One region of the Bacillus nitroreducens genome, then DNA from elsewhere that is predicted to be linked to it. Evidence: riboswitches for the same ligand, from Rfam matches in the RefSeq annotation. Region 1 holds a riboswitch; each other region holds the start of a gene.
The links. A riboswitch is a leader RNA that binds a small molecule or an ion and turns the genes downstream of it on or off. The one in region 1 is predicted to bind S-adenosylmethionine.

Region 1 (4,240 bases):
CGCACGTGCCATAATAGGGACAACAAAAGCAGGGTCGTTGACAGGCACCTGTGCCCCTTGACGTACCGCAGCATCTCTTGAACCTTGATACACATCATATGTTCCTAAAACGTCTGCCAAGAAGATGGCATCAAACCGACCCTTCTCTAACAATCTAGCAAGGTATTCCCAATACTCGGCATCCTTGTAAATCGATGATTGATCATCTGGATGCGTCCATAATCCAGGCGATTGATGACCCGCACAATTCATATCAAATGCATTTAAATAGATTCTTTTCTTTGGCATTTTTTTACCTCCATTATGATTAAAAATGAATGCTAGTTCCCTTTCACACCGTGATTTCCGTTATACATTTGTTCCTGCGGGGTCTCAAGTCTCACACTTTCCCGCAGGAATTTTAAATCCTACCTAACGTCAACTCCCGTTTCACCAATCATTTGGGATGGGATTTTCCAATCAGAAAGCAATAATCTATTTGATGAGAGTCTAAAAAAGAAAATAGGGATCTTCCAAAAGAACAGTTTGATTACTCGGCTAAAAATATTTTTCACTCTATAAATTTTCAACATTTTAACTCCTCCCAACATGCCATACATAAGGTGGGCGTGTTTGATTCACCGCATAATCCCCGACCACTCTCTCTTTATAGATAAGAGGATTATGTGATGCTAGTGTTCGGGCATTACGCCAATAGCGATCAAAGCTCTTTGTTTGTAAGGTGGCGGAAGCACCCAATGCGTCGAACAATAATTCTGATGCTTCAAGTGTTAAGCTACTGACCACCGTTTGAGCCTGTGAAACTTCAATTTCCACCTCATCATTGAGCACTTCTTCATTTTCAACGTCTCCAGATAGACGGACTTCATATGCCTGTTGTAACGATTCGGCTGTTTTTACAACAATGGCTCCAGCAGCATAAGCCAAGCTATGTATTTTTCCAACTACTTGTAGCACTTGTGGATCTTCACTTGGACGAGCACCTGCTGCATGTGTATATGTTCGTTGACGCTCTGCTACAGCTTTTGAAACATCCGTTGCTGCTGCACGGGCAATCCCAGCAAGAGTTGCCAAATGCATCATTTGGAAAAAGCCAGCTAGATATTGCGCATTAAACTCCTCTGTTAAGATTTCCTCTTCCTTAATCGAAACATCTGTGAATCGTGTTGTTCCACTAGCTGTTAATTTTTGTCCAAAGCCATTCCAATCATCAATGACGTCTACGCCTTTTGCATATCTTGAGATAACCGCAAAGATATGATTGTCGTCACGGGTTGCCAAAACAAGAATCCAATCGGCATAAATCGTACCTGTTGAATAGTATTTTGTACCGTTTAAAAATAACTGGTCTCCTTCTCCTCTCGTTACATTTGTTAAGAAGCTGCCAGCCTTCGCGCCAGCGACTTCAGACCACGCATTCCCAACAAGATCTCCGTCTAAAATACGCTTTATCCACTTGCTTCTTTGTTCACCCTTTGGTGAATTTAATACCATCTCAACAAAAGAAAAATGTGCCCGCAGTGCTTGCGGGATATTCGAATCTGCCTCTCCTAATTCAATCAGAAGAGTAAATAACTCTGGAAGTGTTGCTCCCAAGCCTCCTTCTTCACGTGGAATCCGAATTGCTCCAAATCCTGCTTCTTTTAGCAATTGGATTTCCTCAAAAGGCAGCTTTCTCTCATTTTCTCGTTGAACGGCACCCTCTCGTATTTGTTGAAAAACCCCTCGGAATCTTGATGCCAATTGTTCGTAGTTCTTACTAGGGGCACTCCCCCATACACCTCTTACTTTTTCTAATGTTACTGTCATTTCTTTTCCTCCTTATGGTTTCATGTAAATAATATTTGGTGAAACGAATCGTACATTTTTTATTACTTGCTGCTTATTGAGGCTTTGCATCACCCCCTTTAAATGGTTCAGTTTGCTCTTTCTACGGTATGGAATTTCGAATTATTTTAAATAATCGCATCGGAATAGTAAGATTTAGTGCGATACAGAATCGCACTGAATCATAGAACGAAACTTTTTCTTCAAATTAAAAAGACACCTCACTTCCCACGTCTTGAATGAAAAGAAAGATGCCTTTAGTTGTCTAATCGGCAGATATGCAATTTTCTAATTTTCTTCATTTTATAAACTGATATTTTTTCGGCGTGAAAAATTTCTGAAGCTGTCTAGTTAATCCTCCATTTCCAAATCGAATAAATTTTTCATGTTCCTGCTTCATTCCTTCTTCCAAGGTGTGATCTAGAAATGCTAAAAGATAGATACGACGATGTTGAATGTTGATAATGCCATTTTCAAAAAACCAGTTATCGATTGTATTAAAAACACCTCGATTTACCCCATACTGATCATTGCACCATTTATAAAATTGCAAATCGGGTAAATTCAGATATTCATTTTGTGAAAATGTATCATGTCCTATTGTTTTAATACGAATGTTATGCACATGTAATGCTTTTTCCATGATGAGTGTCCTCCTTTTGTGTTTTCTCTTGTTTTTAAAAATAAAAAAACCAAAGGCACTGAAAAAATATACATTCTCACAGTGCCTTTGGTGGTCCAATCAGCAATTCTACATATTAAATTTTCGGTTATAATCGAGTAAAAATATAAAAAACCTCTTCAAAATAAGAAGAGGTTAATGGATTCGTCCTATTTACTCTCCTTATCTTTCAAGCATACGCTTGCTGGAATTGGCACAGTACTATAAAGCCTGTTGCCGAGGTATCGTCGGGCCAGTCCCTCCACCTCTCTTGATAAGTAATTTGTTCATTATTTAATTAATTTACAATATAAGCCATATTAAAAACATTGTCAACTACCTTTTCAGAAAAATATGAAAGTGTAGGATAGGGAGAATTCCAATCCTCCTTACTATACAGGCGGTCAGGACCTACATTTGTGAAAATGTAAAAAAATAGGTGAACAGCAGAACCGTCCCCCTGTTCCCCCTGTTCTACTACCTACCCTAGGTTTTCTACTAGGTAACTTAGGACCGCATCTATGTCTTTTTTCGTGATTTGGTGGTGTGTGACCATTCGCACTTTTTTAGGGCCTATTTTCTTCACTAAGATATTTCTAGATTTTAATAGATCCACTAATCGATCGGCATCCCAGCCTTCTTGTACAATTTCAATGGATACGATATTCGTTTGGAATTGTTCTGAGAGCAGTTTTAGGCCTGGAATCGTGGATAGTCCGTCACTTAAATGACTGGCTAATTGATGATCGTTCTGCATGTGATTTGTCATTTTCTGAAGCGCAATGATTCCTGGTGCCGCAATGATACCTGCTTGCCTCATCCCTCCGCCTAATCTTTGGCGTATTTTCTTTGCTTTTTGAATAAAGGTCTTTGGTCCTAATAAGATTGAGCCGATTGGACAACCTAACCCCTTTGTTAAACAAATTTGTACTGCATCCGCATATTGACAAATGACCGAGGCTGGCACATTTAGGTAAGTTGCGGCATTAAAGAGCCTAGCACCGTCTAAATAGACAGGAATTCCATTTCGCTTTGCCACTTCTTTTATGTCCTTCATATTTTCGAGGGGGACAACTGAACCTTCATTTAAGTTATAGGTATTTTCTAAACAAATGAGTCCCGTTTCCGCTGCTTGAATTCCAACAGGTTGAATGGATTCTTCTATTTCGTTTATATCATAAACCCCTTTTGTTACGGAAACACTTCGCGCTTGGACTTGAGAAAGTGCAGCTAACCCTGCTACTTCAAGATTATATAAGTGGGATTCCTTCCCCATGATGACTTCTTGGCCGCGTTCTGTCATCGTCATGACCGCTACTTGGTTCGACATTGTACCCGAGATTGTCAACATCGCATCTTCCATATCTAGCATAGAAGAAGCGAGCCTTTCCAGTTCAATGACTGTCGGATCTTCGCCAAGAATATCATCGCCTAGCTTCGCTTTTGTTATCGCCTCTACCATTTCTTGAGTTGGCATCGTTTCAGCATCACTTCGTAAATCGATTCGTTTCACTAATATTCTCCTTTTTCCTTGTAACTTTTTTATACAGCTTCATCTTTTCCAAAAAACTTATTTACGACCATACTAATAGCTCCATCTCCTACCACATTGGTAGCTGTTCCAAAACTATCTTGAATCATAAATAACGTTAACATTAGCCCTAATGCTGCTTCGTCAAACCCGAGAGAAGACTGCAAGATTCCCAACGCCGCTAGCACTGAACCACCAGGAACTCCGACAGCACCAACCTC
Region 2 (4,240 bases), 1.1 Mb from region 1:
ACACTTTTGTTAGGAGCGCTGCATCAAGTTCCATTTCAAATTTAAGTTCTTTTGGATTTTCAACGATATCATCAGGAGTTGCACTTACTTTTTCAATTCCTTCTTTTAATGTAATAAGCCCTTCTCTTTCTAACATTGCAAGTACGCGGCCATGGTCAGCAACTGAATTACTCATAATTAATGTTGCGCCATCTGGAATCTCATCTATAGATTTGTATTTTTTTGTAAAAATACCAATTGGTTCAATATGAACGCCACCAGCGTTTACAATTTCGTAGCCTTTTTCTTCAACTTCTTTATTTAAGTAAGGAATATGTTGGAAATAGTTTGCATCTAAGTCGCCTTCACTTAAAGCTCTATTCGGAATTGCATAATCAGTAAATTCCTTAATATCTAACGTAATTCCTTTTTCCTCTAATAGAGGTTTTGCTTCTTCTAAAATCTCTACATGCGGTACTGGTGTAGCTCCGATTGTAATGGTTACATTTTCGGATTCTCCTTCAGCTCCACCGTTGTTGTTTTCTTTTGTTCCTTCTTCATCTGCTGTTCCACATGCAGCAAGTGCTAGTACAAATGCTACTACTAGAATTGACTGTAAAAACTTCTTCATCGAGTTTTCCCTCCATTTTTATCGTTTATCTATTATAGAAGTGAGAATATCACCTATAAGCTGAATGATAAATACAATGACTAATATTAATATAGTTGCTACAAAAGTTACATCTAAGTTTGAGCGGTGGTATCCTTCCAAATAGGCCAATGTGCCCAGACCACCTGCACCCACTGTTCCTGCCATTGCTGTATAACCAACTAGCGCAATAGCGGTAACGGTGATACCCGAAATAATCGCTGGCAAAGATTCAGGTATTAAAACTTTCCAGATGATTGTCGTTGTCGTTGCACCCATTGATCTTGCTGCCTCAATCACACCTTTATCAATCTCACGAAGAGCAATTTCAACCATTCTTGCATAGAAAGGTGCCGAACCTATAATTAATGCTGGTAGTGCTCCTTTTACACCTAACATCGTTCCCATAATAAGACTGGTAAACGGAATTAGTAAAATGATTAAAATAATGAAAGGAATGGAACGAAAAATATTAACGAATGATGCAATAACAGAGTTCAACACTTTATTTTCCCAAAGATTTCCCTTAGAAGTTAAGAACAGTAATAATCCTAAAATAAGTCCGAATATAAAGGTTAAAACAACGGATATCCCCGTCATACTCAATGTTTCAAGCGTCGATTCCCACACATTTTCCCACTTTACGTTTGGTAAGTATTTTTCCATCATTGGCTCAGCACCTCCACTTCAACCTGTTGCTTACGGATGTACTGGATAGCCTGTTCAATTTCATTAGTATCCCCATTAAAATGTACAAACAAAGTTCCATAAGATCCACTTTGGGTTTGTGAAATTTTTCCTTGAATGATTGTAACACTCACTTCATAACTTCTTATTACATCCGTAATTAGTGGAGTTTCAGCTGCCTTTCCAACAAAGGTTAATTGCACGACCTTTCCACTTGAATACTGCTCCAAGAGGTGTTCGATCGTCTCCTTCGTTTCTTCAGGTTCTGTAACTTGTTGTACAAAACGCTTTGTAATATTAGCTTTAGGCTTTTTGAACACTTCAAGTACTTTTCCTTGCTCAACTATCTCTCCGTTTTCCATGACTGCGACACGGTGACAAATTTTTCGAATCACATGCATTTCATGGGTAATTAACACAATCGTTAACCCTAATCGTTGATTTATATCAACCAGTAAGTCTAATATAGAATCCGTTGTTTCTGGATCTAACGCAGATGTTGCTTCATCACAAAGGAGTACTTTTGGATTGTTGGCAAGTGCTCTTGCAATCCCTACTCTTTGCTTTTGTCCCCCACTTAGCTGAGATGGATAAGCATTTTCTCTGCCTTCTAATCCTACAAGCTTAATTAGCTCTGCTACTCGTTTTTCTCGCTTTGGTTTTGGCACCTTTGCGATTTCAAGTGGAAAGGAAATATTTTCGCGAACTGTACGGGACCACAGTAAGTTAAAGTGCTGAAAGATCATGCTTATTTCTTTTCGAGCTTCTCGTAATGCTTTACCTTTTACGGTCGTAATGTTATGACCTGCAACCATAACTGTACCATCTGTTGGGGCTTCAAGCCCATTTAATAAACGTATAAGGGAGCTTTTACCTGCACCACTGTAACCAATGATTCCAAATATTTCTCCTTCATTAATTTCCAGGTCAATATTGTTAACGGCTGTAACCGAATTTGTTTTAGATTGATAAATCTTTTTCACATTTTTAAGTGTTATCATATCGTCACACCTTCTATTCATCGAAATGCGCTGACCCCATCTATCGGCGACAAGGATAAGACGAGCACTGACAGAAGGTGTTTCTTACCTTCCGTAGCGATTGACTTAGACCAGAGACCCGATGGCGCCTGTAGCTATACATCTCATAAGACTTTGTTTAGTTTATGCGAGTAAGCAAATAATTAAAAAAGAAAATAAAAATGCCTTCCTGCTAAAGAGAGCAGAAAGGCACCATAAAATGAATTCCTTCCTCTCATCTTCCAAAGCTATTGCTTTGTGTGAATTGGCACCTTTTCAACAAATGTTGACGGTTGCTGGGTTTCATCGGGCACATCCCTCCACCACTCTAAATAAGAGTATCTAATCTATTTACTTTTAAACGTTCATTCTAAACAATATGAAGGTTATATTATCATCAGTAGCAATTGCTGTCAATGGAAATGGTGTGACAAAATTTATCCATTTACTTTAATGCGTTTTCTGCAGTGTAAGCTGAACTTGTACCGTTCGCTATTTTAATAGCTTGTTCTAAGTCTTCTAATATATCATCGATATTTTCAATACCGATAGATAAGCGAACTAAGTCTTCTGTTGTACCAGATGCCTTTAAGTCTTCTGAACTTAATTGTTGATGGGTGGTGCTAGCTGGGTGAATGATTAGGCTCTTTGCATCACCGACATTTGCAACATGTGACCAAAGTTCAACACTGTTGATTAGTTTTTCACCAGCTTCTCTTCCACCTTTGATACCAAAGATAACAACGGATCCTGCACCTTTTGGTAGATATTTATCAGCTAATTGTTTATTAGGATGATCCTCTTCACCAGGGTATTGAACCCATTCAACACCTGGATGGTTTTTAAGATAGGAAACTACCTTTTTTGTGTTTGCAATATGTTCTTTCATACGAACATGTAATGTTTCAAGACCTAGGTTAAATTGGAATGCATTGAATGGACTTAAAGCAGCCCCAGTATCACGAAGTAGTTGAACTCTTGCTTTAATAATAAAAGCGACTGGTCCAAGCGCTTCAGCATAGACTAAATCATGATAGCTTGGATCTGGTGTTGTGAAACCTGGGAATTTCGGTGAATTCCAATCAAATTTACCACCATCTACAATAATTCCTCCCATTGTTGTTCCATTACCTAATAGCCATTTTGTAGCTGAATGAATAACAATATCTGCCCCATGCTCAATCGGTCTGCACAGATATGGAGTAGAAAAGGTATTGTCAACAATTAATGGAATCCCTGCCTCATGAGCAATATTAGCAACGGCTTCAATATCAAGGACATCTAAACTTGGATTTCCAATCGTCTCTGCAAAGATCGCTTTTGTATTTGGAGTTATAGCTTGACGGAAATCCTCTGAGTTAGTGGGTTTTACAAAATGCGTTTTAATTCCATACTTAGGAAGCGTATTTGCGAATAGGTTATACGTTCCACCATATAGTGTAGAAGCTGATACAATCTCATCTCCAGCACCTGCAATATTTAGAATAGCTGTCGTGATTGCTGCCATTCCACTTGAAACAGCCAACGCACCGACCCCACCCTCTAATTGTGCAACTCTTTCTTCAAATACAGTTGTTGTTGGATTATGAATACGTGTATAGATATATCCATTCTCTTTTAAACCGAATAGATTTGCTGCATGCTCAGTTGTATTAAATTTGAATGCATTAGATTGATAGATTGGTACAGCTCTAGCACCTGTTATTGGATCTGCTTCTAGTCCTCCATGTATCGCAATTGTTTCTGGTCTATAATTCTTTTGTTTTTCGCTCATTAGAATCTCTCCCTATTTTTTAATAAATAAAGGCTGTTTGCGCAGACATTGTTGTTATATTTACCAGGTAGTTTTTACACGATATCACCCAAACGACACTACAATCTTTTAGAAAAGAGTAGAAATAAAAAA
Region 3 (4,240 bases), 140 kb from region 1:
TTACTGACGACAAATGGCAAGGAAGTCGTGTCAGCAATAAAGCCACTAGCCATGATAAATGGAAAGACCATTTGATCTTTGAAGTTCAAATTTCGAACCATCGCCAAAACAATCGGCGTTAAAATCAACGCTGCACCATCATTAGCAAATAAAGCTGCCACAATGGCCCCTAATAAACTTACATAGATAAACATATTGATACCATTTCCCTTAGCAAACCTTGCCATATGTAACGCGGCCCACTCAAACAGACCAATTTGATCTAAAATTAAGGAAATAAGAATAATCGCCACAAACGATAATGTGGCATTCCATGTAATGTCGATAACTTCAAATACATCTTGAATATCAACGACTCCTACTAAAAGAGCGATAATCGCTCCAGCACAGGCAGTCCATCCGATATTTAATCCCTTTGGCTGCCAAATTACGAAAAGTAATGTAAAAATAAAAATTATAAGTGCTAAAACCAATGTTGTTGACAATTGATAAACCCCCAATAAATAGCAAAGCACCCTCTCCTACTGAAGAAAAGGGCTATTATAACTTAGCTTACACAACAAGTATCTCCTTTAAGCTGTTTCATATCAGTTTCTTCTTTTGTATAAAAGAATTCCCATTCATTCCCATCAGGATCTGTTACCCAAAATTTATCCTGAACAGCATAACAACAAGTTGTATTCATTTCTTCGCGAGCAAAGAAACCCTCTTTTTCTAATCTCTCTTTATGTAACGTCACTTCTTCAGCGTTTTCCACCTGGAAACCAAAATGGTTTACTTGATTACCCTTTACTTCATCCTTCACGTTTAACGTATAATTTAACCTAGTCTCGTCTACTAAAAATTTGGCATAATCATTTTTTGTTTTTACAGGCTTTACTCCAAAAACTTTTTGATAAAATTCGATTGACCTTTCCAAATCGGTTACATTAATTCCTACGTGAACGTACTTCATAACACAAGCCTCCCTCTCATTATGTCCTTATATCAAAAAAAGTTGATTTATAGATTAAAAATTAACAACAACGATTACTTGTTGCTTGATTGCCTGTTTTTCTAAACATACAGCATAGTTCTTCAGATAATAAGCCATTTACTTCATTCTCATTAATATCGTAATAGCTCCAAGTTCCCTTTGTCTCTTTCTCAATTAAATTTGCTTCTACTAATATTTTCAAATGATACGATAATTTTGATTGTGAGATCCCGAAGACTTCCGTTAAATCACATACACATGTTTGGCCCCTTTGACTAAGCTCGTACATAATTTCTAATCTCTTTTGATCTGCAAGGGCTTTAAATTTTTTTTCATATCGTTGTAATGTCGGTTTAACAGTTTCCAATATATTTCACCCTTTATCAAATTTTTTTGATATTTAAATCATAATGAATTTCTTATCAAAAAGCAATCCTTAAATCAAAAAAAATTGATTTATTAGTGACAAATGAGGAATCTTCATTGAAACAAACTAAATAAAAAATCGACAAGTGCATTCACCTGTCGATTTTAAGACCAATCTATCATTCAATGATTATTACTTTTCATCATACGCATTCAGTGCATTTACACTATGCGCCAACGCCGCTCCAGCTTTCAGAGCAACGGCAACGAAAATCGCTTCTGAAATTTCTTCTAAGTCTGCACCCGCTTTTTTCGCATTTTTCGTATGGATATCAATGCAATATGGGCAACCAGTTGTGTGTGCACATGCAACAGCAATTAACTCTTTATCCTTTTCCGTTAAGTTTTGTGCTTTAAGAGACTTCGTGTCAAAATCAACAAATGCCTTAAATGCCTCACCATTTAAATCTGCAAATTCTTTCAGTCTAGCAAAATAAGCAGCTTTGTATAGTTCTTCATCGCCAGATCCATCATACGCATTCAATGCGTTAACACCGTGTGCTAAAGCAGAACCTGCTTTTAGTGCTGTTGCAACAAAAATAGCCTCTGTTACTTCTTCTTTCGTAGAGTCATTCTTTTTCGCATTCCCCACATGTAAGTCGATGCAATATGGACAACCTGTAATATGAGCAACCGCCACAGCAATTAGTTCTTTCTGTTTAACGGAAAGTTTACCCGCAGCTAATGCTTGCTGATCAAACTTTATGAAAGATTGAAATGCATTAGGTGCATATTTATTTAGTTCTGGTAGTCTTCCGAAATATTCTTTTTTGTACAAACTCGTCATCAATCATCTCTCCATTCCCCTATTTGTTCACCAAATAAAGACGACTTCTCTATGTTTTTATCTGTGGTAAATCAAAAACCCCTTCCGATGAGGAAGGGGCAATCTAGACATCCACACTCATCTATCAAGCATTAGCTTGCTGGAATTAGCACCTTGCTACGGACATCGTAACGGTTGCTGCGGGATCAACGGACCAGGTTCCTTCCCCGACTCTTGATAAGAGAAAATCGTATTAAATTTGGTAGTATGTAACAATAATTTCATCTTACATGAATTAGGAAGTGTTTGTCAATTCAGATATTTGATTATTCCGAATAACACACTAACACAATTTGCTAATTTTGTATAAAATTTTCCTCCAAGGTAGAACCTACCTAGTAGAAATACAGGTACAAGGTGGCTCCCAATGAATGGAAAGCTGATTCGTGCAGTTCATATATATATCCTGATGTTAATGTCTACCGGTTTTATGGTACATGTTCTGATTATACCCGTACTCTTATCAACCTCTCACAGGGATTCTTGGGTAAGTGTCATTTTCAGTGCGGTTCCTTTCCTTTTCTGGATCCTACTTGTCTTTTATCTTTATAAAAAAATAACGAAACGAGAGGAGATTCATTTATTACTTAGAAGTAAATTCACGAATAAATGGATTTATAATTTATTCGCACTCTTACTCATTTCGTATTTTTTACTTGTAGCCATCATTACATTGAAGTTTACCTATATATGGGCAAAGGGAAACTATGCCCTTGATACACCCGATTTTATCATTATCATCGCGTTTGGTTTGCTATTATGCAACGACAAAGGGTTTACTCGTGATAAGTACGATTTCCATTCTAACATTTCCTACTGTATCGATTTTTGGATTACTAGTTGGATTAGGAAATTCTCCAAATAAGAATTATGAATTGCTATTCCCACTCTTTGAGAATGGGTACAGCTCGTTTCTTACTGGCATCATGTATGCATGTTCTGGCTTATTTGATATCATTTTTCTATTGTTTTTAACGCCATTTATCAAAAATAAACTCAAGGCGAAGTGGCTGATCGCAACTGGCTTCATGCTGGTGTTATTAATACTTGGACCATTGACTGGAGCCATCACAGAATTTGGAGTACATGAGGCAGCAAAATTGAGAAACCCTGCTTATGAGGAGTGGCGATTATTAAAAATAGGTGATAGCGTCACACGTTTAGATTTTCTCTCGATTTTCCAGTGGCTTTCCGGAGCATTTATTCGAATAAGCGTATCGATGTTTATTATCGCAAAGATGATAAATGAGAAAAAGAAAAAAATGTGGATCCTTCCAATCCTTTATTTTCTCTTATTCCTAAGTGTATATATTCCTTGGGATGCAAACTCCTTTTATATATTTTTAAAAGATTATTATTTCCCATATTCCCTTTTTATTCAAATCAGTATTCTACTTTTATCATTTCTATTGATACGTTCGGTGGGTGAAAAGCATGGAGGAAGTACAAACTAACAAAATTGAAGATATCATCAACCACTTAAAAGTTTGGTTTGAAGGTACATCGGATATTGTTGTCAGTGAGAAAATGTATCAAGAATTCACGTTAACATTTATGTATTGCCCACATTTAGTTGATATGACTAAACTCAACGAACTCATTTTCCCTGCTATTTATTATGTGTGGGAAAAAAATAAATTCTTATCCTTTGATTTACTTAGTGATGTGCTTGAAGTAACCCAGCTAAAAGATACAATGAATGGAAAGAAAAAAGTCGAAGAAAAGCTGTACTCGGGCGAATTGATCCTTTACAGTCATGATTTAAACGATCTCTTATTCATTCCTATTTCTAAATTTCCAAAAAGGAGTCCTGAAGAATCCAATTTGGAATCCTCCATTAGGGGACCCAGGGACGGTTTTGTTGAAAATATTTCTGATAATATGGCATTAATCCGTCAAAGATTAAAAACATCCACCCTAAAAAGTGTTGAATATTCCATCGGAGAAAAAACAAAAACAAAAATCGTCTTGCAGTATATGAATGATCTGATAAATCCTACTGTATTAGAGGA

Region 2: it holds a riboswitch for S-adenosylmethionine, as region 1 does, so the genes downstream of both, ACWPVE_RS13235 (methionine ABC transporter ATP-binding protein) here and ACWPVE_RS18775 (hypothetical protein) in region 1, are expected to answer to the same signal.
Region 3: it holds a riboswitch for S-adenosylmethionine, as region 1 does, so the genes downstream of both, ACWPVE_RS18105 (carboxymuconolactone decarboxylase family protein) here and ACWPVE_RS18775 (hypothetical protein) in region 1, are expected to answer to the same signal.

Annotation. Positions count from the first base shown of each region.
Region 1 covers NZ_CAXHYI020000003.1:3,047,915-3,052,154, reverse strand. The annotation lists gene ACWPVE_RS18790 (LLM class flavin-dependent oxidoreductase) at 1-288, opposite strand, end outside; gene ACWPVE_RS18785 (hypothetical protein) at 408-572, opposite strand; gene ACWPVE_RS18780 (acyl-CoA dehydrogenase family protein) at 574-1,809, opposite strand; gene ACWPVE_RS18775 (hypothetical protein) at 2,126-2,470, opposite strand; SAM riboswitch class I at 2,669-2,769, opposite strand; gene ACWPVE_RS18770 (threonine aldolase family protein) at 2,970-4,001, opposite strand; gene ACWPVE_RS18765 (cation:dicarboxylate symporter family transporter) at 4,031-4,240, opposite strand, start outside.
Region 2 covers NZ_CAXHYI020000003.1:1,950,205-1,954,444, reverse strand. The annotation lists gene ACWPVE_RS13245 (MetQ/NlpA family ABC transporter substrate-binding protein) at 1-610, opposite strand, end outside; gene ACWPVE_RS13240 (methionine ABC transporter permease) at 629-1,297, opposite strand; gene ACWPVE_RS13235 (methionine ABC transporter ATP-binding protein) at 1,294-2,316, opposite strand; SAM riboswitch class I at 2,567-2,673, opposite strand; gene ACWPVE_RS13230 (O-acetylhomoserine aminocarboxypropyltransferase/cysteine synthase family protein) at 2,780-4,108, opposite strand.
Region 3 covers NZ_CAXHYI020000003.1:2,910,360-2,914,599, reverse strand. The annotation lists gene ACWPVE_RS18120 (arsenic transporter) at 1-485, opposite strand, end outside; gene ACWPVE_RS18115 (ArsI/CadI family heavy metal resistance metalloenzyme) at 548-955, opposite strand; gene ACWPVE_RS18110 (ArsR/SmtB family transcription factor) at 1,017-1,346, opposite strand; gene ACWPVE_RS18105 (carboxymuconolactone decarboxylase family protein) at 1,536-2,189, opposite strand; SAM riboswitch class I at 2,304-2,412, opposite strand; partial or broken gene ACWPVE_RS18100 (endospore germination permease) at 2,596-3,682, shown strand; gene ACWPVE_RS18095 (spore germination protein) at 3,663-4,240, shown strand, end outside.